DNA from 2 places in the Streptomyces sp. NPDC048389 genome. Region 1 is predicted to be linked to the other one. Evidence: riboswitches for the same ligand, from Rfam matches in the RefSeq annotation. Region 1 holds a riboswitch; the other holds the start of a gene.
The links. A riboswitch is a leader RNA that binds a small molecule or an ion and turns the genes downstream of it on or off. The one in region 1 is predicted to bind cobalamin.
Positions count from the first base shown of each region.

Region 2: another riboswitch for cobalamin. It lies ahead of AB0903_RS31665 (energy-coupling factor ABC transporter permease); the one in region 1 lies ahead of AB0903_RS22950 (cobalamin biosynthesis protein).

Region 1 covers NZ_JBEZKP010000036.1:17,280-21,150, reverse strand. Annotated here, with positions in the region: gene AB0903_RS22960 (inorganic phosphate transporter) at 1-1,086, shown strand, start outside; gene AB0903_RS22955 (hypothetical protein) at 1,099-1,320, shown strand; cobalamin riboswitch at 1,451-1,581, shown strand; gene AB0903_RS22950 (cobalamin biosynthesis protein) at 1,688-2,638, shown strand; gene AB0903_RS22945 (cobyric acid synthase) at 2,635-3,871, shown strand, end outside.
Region 2 covers NZ_JBEZKP010000075.1:9,903-13,773, forward strand. Annotated here, with positions in the region: gene dhaK (dihydroxyacetone kinase subunit DhaK) at 1-33, shown strand, start outside; gene dhaL (dihydroxyacetone kinase subunit DhaL) at 90-701, shown strand; gene AB0903_RS31660 (PTS fructose transporter subunit IIA) at 698-1,108, shown strand; cobalamin riboswitch at 1,391-1,585, shown strand; gene AB0903_RS31665 (energy-coupling factor ABC transporter permease) at 1,615-2,304, shown strand; gene AB0903_RS31670 (energy-coupling factor ABC transporter substrate-binding protein) at 2,301-2,648, shown strand; gene cbiQ (cobalt ECF transporter T component CbiQ) at 2,655-3,404, shown strand; gene AB0903_RS31680 (ATP-binding cassette domain-containing protein) at 3,407-3,871, shown strand, end outside.

The DNA.
Region 1 (3,871 bases):
ATGTCCGCCGTTCTGAACCTCGTCGGCGCTTTCCTCTCCGTGGAGGTCGCCAAGACCATCTCCAGCGGACTGGTCGACGAATCAGGCATCACACCTGAAGTCATCTTCGCGGCGCTCGTCGGCGCCATCCTGTGGAACCTGGTCACCTGGCTGGTCGGCCTGCCGTCCAGTTCCTCGCACGCCCTCATGGGCGGTCTGATCGGCGCCACGGTCGCCTCGGTCGGCTTCGCCGGGGTCAACGGCGGCGTCGTCGTCACCAAGGTGCTCATCCCGGCCATCGCCGCGCCGGTCGTGGCCGGCCTCGCCGCCATGCTGGCGGCACGGCTGACGTACCGGGTCGACAGGAACACCGACGCGAAGGCCACCGCCAAGGGGTACCGCGCGGGGCAGATCGCCTCCGCCGGCCTCGTCTCCCTGGCGCACGGCACCAACGACGCCCAGAAGACCATGGGCATCATCACGCTGGCGCTGGTGGCCGGCAACGTCCTCGCCCCCGGGTCCAACCCTCCGATGTGGGTCATCGTCTCGGCCGGTCTGGCGATCGCACTCGGCACCTACCTCGGCGGCTGGCGCATCATCCGCACCATGGGCAAGGGGCTCACCGACCTCCAGCCGCAGCAGGGCTTCGCCGCCCAGACCAGCGCTGCCAGCGTGATCCTCGCCTCCTCGAACCTCGGCTTCTCGCTGTCGACGACGCACTCCTGCTCGGGCGCCGTCATGGGCGCGGGCCTCGGCCGCAAGGGCGGCGTGGTCCGCTGGTCCACCGCCACCCGGATGTTCGTGGCCTGGGGTCTGACCCTGCCGGCCGCCGGACTCGTCGCGGCGATGTCCGAGTTCGTCACCAAGCAGGGCGGCTGGGGTGTCGCGGCCGTCGCCGTCTTCCTCGTCGCCTCCTGCATCGCGATCTGGGTCATCTCGCGCCGCCAGATCGTCAACCACACCAACGTCAACGACGTCGACACCGAGGAGCCCGCGGACGTCGTCACGGACGCCGTCGCGGCCGTCATCCCGCCGCCCGCCGGCGAACTGAAGACCACTCTCCCGGCCCCCGCCGACTCCGAGCCGGTCCGTCCGGCCGCGGTGTAAGGAAGCAGCAGTATGAAGATCGACTGGGTAGCTCTCGGCTCCGTGTTCGGCGTCAGCCTCGTCGCCACCGTCGCCCTGGTGGGCCTGTTCACCCTGGGCATCGTGAGCCTGTCCAAGCAGCAGTCCGGCACGCAGACCGCAGGCTCCGGCGTGCTGGCCCGCACCGGCGCGTACGCCTGCTTCGCGCTCTGCGCGGCGGCGGTGTCCTACGGGATCTATCTGATCGTCACCTGACGTCGGACAGCCGCCCGGAGGCCGGGCCGTACGCACCGCGGGTGGGTACGGCCCGGCCTTCGCGCGTCCGCCGGTGTGGGACTCCGCACACTGTCCCGTCGCAGGTCAAGGGCGAGTTGACGGGCGTTCGCGCACATGGTGGACTGCCGGGGCCATCAACGGCGGCAGAAGAGGAAGTCCGGTGCGAATCCGGCGCGGTCCCGCCACTGTCACCCGGGAACACCCGGGGAGCCAGGAACTCTCGCCGCCGGTCACGTCGAACCAGGGCGCGGACCCTGAGTGAGGACTCCTGCCATGCCCGGTCGCGGTACTGCCCTGTCCGTCGGACACCGTCCCTCCGGACATCTCCCCTCGGAACGCTGATCCGGTGCGCGCGGACCGCGTCTTCCTGTACGGCGCCGCAGCCGGCCTCCTCGGCGACCGACTCCTGGGCGATCCCCGCCGGGGGCATCCGGTCGCCGTGTTCGGGCGGGCAGCGGGCGCCGTCGAGCGTGCCCTGTGGCGCGACCACCGAGGCCGGGGCGCCCTGCACACCGCGGTGTGCGCCGGCGGAGCCGTGGCCGCGGCGGCCCTGACCGCCCGCGCCGTACGCCGCTCACCCGTCGCCTCGGTCGCCCTGACCGCCGCCGCGACCTGGGCCGTCGTCGGCGGTACGACGCTCGGGCGCGAGGCCGCGGCCGTCGGCGAGGCGCTGGCGGCCGGGGACGTCGAGGCGGCGCGCGAGCGGCTGCCCCATCTGTGCGGGCGCGACCCGCAGGCCCTGGACGAGCAGCAGATCGCCCGCGCCGTCGTGGAGTCCGTCGCGGAGAACACCTCCGACGCGGTCGTCGGCGCCCTCGTGTGGGGCGCCGTGGCGGGCGTGCCCGGGCTGGTGGGCTTCAGGGCGGTGAACACCCTGGACGCGATGGTCGGCCACAAGTCGCCGCGCTACCGGCGCTACGGCTGGGCGTCGGCCCGCCTCGACGATGTGGCCGGCTGGCCGGGCGCCCGGCTGACCGCCGTGCTGGCGGCCGTCTGCGGTCCGGACCCGCGGGGCGCCGTACGGGCCTGGCGGGCCGACGCCGCCAAGCACCCGAGCCCCAACGCGGGCCCCGTGGAGGCGTCCTTCGCGGGTGCCCTGGGCGTACGGCTGGGTGGGACCCTCTCCTACGGCGGTCGGGTCGAACACCGGCCGGTGCTGGGCGCGCAGGGCCGCGCGGTGGAGTTCGGCGACATCACACGGGCGGTGCGGCTGTCGCACCGGGTGGGCCTGCTGGCCCTGGCGGTCTGCGCGGGCGCACGGCTCGGCGTGGGGGCACTGAAACGGAGACGGGCATGAGCGGTGGGCTGTTGGTCGCGGGGACCACCTCGGACGCGGGCAAGAGCGTCGTCACCGCCGGGATCTGCCGGTGGCTGGTGCGGCAGGGTGTGAAGGTCGCGCCGTTCAAGGGGCAGAACATGTCCCTCAATTCGTTCGTGACCCGTGAGGGCGCCGAGATCGGGCGGGCACAGGCCATGCAGGCGCAGGCCGCCCGCGTGGAGCCCACCGCGCTGATGAATCCCGTACTGCTCAAGCCGGGCGGCGATCGCTCCAGCCAGGTGGTACTGATGGGCAGGCCCGTCGGGGAGATGAGCGCCAAGGGCTACCACGGGAACCGGCAACGAGAACTCTTCGAGCCGGTCATGGCGTGCCTGGAGGAGCTGCGGGGCACGTACGACGCTGTGATCTGCGAAGGGGCGGGCAGCCCGGCCGAGATCAATCTGCGGCGCACGGACATCGTGAACATGGGCATCGCGCGGGCGGCACGGCTACCGGTCCTGGTGGTCGGCGACATCGACCGGGGAGGCGTGTTCGCGCAGTTCTTCGGTACGACGGCGCTGCTGAGCCCCGAGGACCAGTCGCTCGTGGCGGGCTATCTGGTCAACAAGTTCCGCGGTGACGTGTCGCTTCTGGAGCCGGGGCTCGAGATGCTGCGCGGCCTGACCGGGCGGCCGACCTACGGTGTGCTGCCGTACGCCCACGGACTCGGCATCGACGAGGAGGACGGCCTCAGGGTGTCCCTGCGCGGCGCGGTACGGGAGTCGGTGGTCGCCGCGCCCGTCGGTGAGGACGTGCTGAGGGTCGCGGTGTGCGCGGTGCCGCTGATGTCGAACTTCACCGATGTGGACGCGCTGGCGGCCGAACCGGGCGTCGTGGTGCGGTTCGTGGACCGCGCGGAGGAACTCGTGGACGCCGACCTGGTGGTGGTCCCGGGCACCCGGGGAACGGTCCGGGCACTGGCGTGGCTGCGGGAACGCGGGCTGGCGGACGCCCTGGCGCGGCGGGCGGCCGAGGGCCGGCCGGTGCTGGGCATCTGCGGCGGCTTCCAGGCGCTCGGCCGGCACATCGAGGACGAGGTCGAGTCGAGGGCGGGCGAGGTCGCGGCGCTCGGACTGCTGCCGGTACGGGTGCGGTTCGCGCGTGAGAAGACCCTCGCGCGGCCCGTCGGCGAAGCACTCGGGGAACGGGTCGAGGGCTACGAGATCCATCACGGTGTCGCCGAGGTCCTCGGTGGAGAGCCCTTCCTGGACG
Region 2 (3,871 bases), on a different contig from region 1:
GTGCGGACCCCTGCGCTGCGCTGGGGCTCGTGACGGGCTCCGGGCCGTACCACCGTCCTTCGAACCGATCGACTGACCAGGGAGTTCCTGTGCTTGACGCCGACTTCTTCTTCCGCTGGCTGGCCGCCGTCGCCGCGGCCGTGGACCGGGAGGCGGACCGACTGACCGAGTTGGACTCGGCGATCGGTGACGCGGATCACGGCAGCAATCTCCGGCGCGGTTTCGCGGCCGTCGGCACCGCGCTGGAGAAGGAGCCGCCGGCGACGCCCGGCGCGGTCCTGATGCTGGCCGGACGGCAGTTGGTGTCGACGGTCGGCGGCGCGTCGGGCCCGCTGTACGGGACGCTGCTGCGGCGTACCGGCAAGGCGCTGGGCGATGACACGGAGGTGACGCCCGCGCGGCTCGCCGACGCGCTGCGGGCGGGAGTCGCCGCGGTGGCGCAGTTGGGCGGCGCGAAAGCGGGCGACAAGACGATGCTGGACGCACTGGAGCCTGCGGTGGCGGCGCTCGGCGACAGTACGGAGTCGTTCGCCGCGGCCCGCGAGGCCGCCGAGCAGGGGGCGCTGGCGACGGTGCCGCTGCAGGCGCGCAAGGGCAGGGCGAGCTACCTCGGTGAGCGCAGCATCGGCCACCAGGATCCGGGGGCCACGTCGTCCGCCTTGCTGGTCGCCGCGCTCGCCGAGGCGGTGGAGGCGGCATGAGCGACGGCGGGCAGGTCGGGATCGTGCTGGTCTCGCACAGCAGGGAGGTCGCCGCCGCGGTGGCCGAACTGGCCAAGGGGCTCGCGGGTGGCGGCGGTACGGCCCCGGTGGCGCCGGCCGGCGGCACACCGGACGGCGGTCTCGGCACCAGTGCGGAGCTGATCACCGCGGCGGCGGAGCGGGTCGACGGCGGCGCGGGCGTCGCGGTCCTGGTGGACCTGGGCAGCGCCGTACTGACGGTCAAGGCCCTGCTGGCCGAGGGCGGCGAACTCCCGGACGGGACCCGGCTGGTGGACGCGCCGTTCGTGGAGGGCGCGGTGGCGGCGCTGGTGACGGCCTCCGCGGGGGGTGACCTGGAGGCGGTGGAGGCCGCGGCCTCGGAGGCGTACGACTACCGCAAGGTGTGACGTCCGCCTACCGCCGGGCCACGGCAGGTGTGACGTTCGACTACCGCCAGGTGTGACGTCCGCCTACCGCCGGGCCACGGCAGGTGTGACGTTCGGCTACATCCAGGTGTGACATGCGGCTACCGCACGGGTGACGTTCGCCTACCGGAACCGGAAGGTGTGACGTTCGGTTACCACGTACGCCGCCGCGGGGCGCGCCCCGCGGCCGGGGTGTGGCGCACGGCTCACTCCGGCCGCGGGCGGGTGCGCCCGTGCGCGGCTTGTATGTCGCTGGTTGGCGCATTACTGTCACGGGGCCTTGGTGTTCGGGAAACCGGTGCAGTACCGGTGCGGCCCTCGCCACTGTGATCGGGAAGTCCGGCTCCGACCCCTCACGGGGAGCCACTGGGACACCGCGCCTGCGCGGTGCCCGGGAAGGCGGAGTACGGGCGGCATGACCCGTCAGCCAGGAGACCGGCCAGGGTGCGTTGTCCATCCACGAGGTGCTGGAGAGGGTCTCCCACATCATGCACATAGCCGAGGGGTATCTGCCCCCGTTGCACGCGGCCGCCTGGGGCGTCGCGTCCGCCCCGTTCGTCGTCCACGGAGTACGCGCCCTGACTCGCGAGGTCAAGGCCAATCCCGATTCCACCCTGCTGCTCGGAGCTGCGGGCGCTTTCACGTTCGTCCTGTCTGCCTTGAAGATCCCGTCGGTGACCGGCAGCTGCTCGCACCCGACCGGCACCGGTCTCGGCGCGATCCTGTTCAGACCGCCGGTCATGGCGGTGCTCGGCACGATTACGCTGCTCTTCCAGGCCCTGCTGCTGGCGCACGGCGGTCTGACCACGCTCGGCGCCAACGTCTTCTCGATGGCGGTCGTCGGCCCCTGGGCGGGGTACGGAATCTACCGGCTGCTGCGCGGGTTCGAGGCGCCGCTGATGGTGAGCGTGTTCTTCGGCGCGTTCACCGCCGACCTGTCCACGTACTGCATGACCACCGTGCAGCTGGCGCTCGCGTTCCCCGACCCGGGCAGCGGTGTGGCGGGCGCGCTGGCGAAGTTCGGCGGGATATTCGCGGTCACGCAGCTGCCGCTGGCCGTCAGCGAGGGCCTGCTCACCGTGCTGGTGATGCGGCTGCTCAGCCGGTCCAGCAAGGGAGAACTGACCAGGCTGGGCGTGCTGGTCGCGGGTACGAAGAAGGAGGCCGCGGTCCGATGAGCCGTAACGCGAGAATCAACACCCTGCTCCTGCTGGTCGTGGCGGCCCTGGCCGTTCTGCCCCTGGTCCTGGGGCTCGGGGACCACAAGGAGGAGCCGTTCGCCGGCGCCGACGGGGAGGCCGAGGCGGCGATCACGGAGCTCGAACCGGACTACGAGCCCTGGTTCTCCCCGCTGTACGAACCGCCGTCCGGCGAGGTCGAGTCGGCGCTGTTCTCCCTGCAGGCGGCGCTCGGCGCGGGTGTACTGGCGTACTACTTCGGGCTGCGCCGGGGTCGGCGGCAGGGAGAGGAACGGGCAAGGGCAGCCGCCGAGGACTCGGACACCACCGCGCCGGCGGCGTAGCCGCCGATGCTTCCCATCGACGTGGCGGCGCACAGCAGCAGCTGGCGCCGCCGCCACCCGGGCGAGAAGGCCGCCCTCGGGATCGGCCTTACGGTGACGGCCGTCTGCCTGCCGCCGTGGCCCGGCGCCGTCCTCGTCGCCGCGGCCACACTCGCCGTACTGCTCGGTCCGGCGGGGGTGGCGCCGCGTCGGCTCTGGAGGGCGTTCCGGATCCCGCTGGGGTTCTGTGTCACCGGCGCCGTACCTCTGCTGTTCTCCGTGGGCGGCCCGGACGGCCTGGTCGCGTTCGCGCCCGACGGGCCGGGACACGCCGTGCGGCTGCTGTTGCGCACGTCGGCTGCCTCGCTGGGCGTGCTGCTGTTCGCCTTCACGACGCCGGTGTCCGACGTGCTGCCGCGGCTCGTGAAGGCCGGCGTGCCGCCCGCGGTCGTCGACGTGGCGCTCGTGATGTACCGCATCAGTTTTCTGCTGCTCGACGCCGTCGGCAATATCCGCCAGGCCCAGGCCGCCCGCCTCGGCCACACGACCAGAGCCGCGGCGTGGCGCTCGCTCGCGGGGCTGGGGGCGACGGCCTTCGTACGCGCCTTCGACCGGGCGGGCCGGTTGCAGACGGGGCTCGCGGGCCGCGGCTACGACGGCACCCTGCGCGTGCTGGTGCCTGCGGCCACGGTGTCCCGCCCGTTCCTCGCCGGGGTCGCCGCGCTGCTGACGGGAATCGTCGTCCTCACTCTCGTACTCGAAAGGTACGCCCTGTGATCGTGGAACTCGTCGACGCCGGTTACGCCTACGAGGACGGCCCCGCCGTGCTCAGCGGCGTCGGTCTGGGCCTCGCGGAGGGCAGGTCGACCGCGCTGCTGGGACGCAACGGCAGCGGCAAGACGACCCTGCTGCGGCTGCTGAGCGGCGGGCTGCGGCCCGCGACGGGTGGGCTGCGCCTGTGCGGCGAGCCGGTGACCTACGACCGGGCGGGGCTGACCCGGCTCCGTACGACGGTGCAGCTGGTGCTGCAGGACCCGGACGACCAGTTGTTCGCGGCGTCGGTCGAGCAGGACGTGTCGTTCGGTCCGATGAACCTCGGGCTGGAGGAGGCCGAGGTACGGACCCGGGTGGACGAGTCTTTGGCCGCGATGGACATCGTGGCGCTGCGGGACCGGCCAACCCATCTGCTCTCGTACGGGCAGCGCAAGCGGGCCGCGATCGCCGGCGCGGTGGCGATGCGGCCG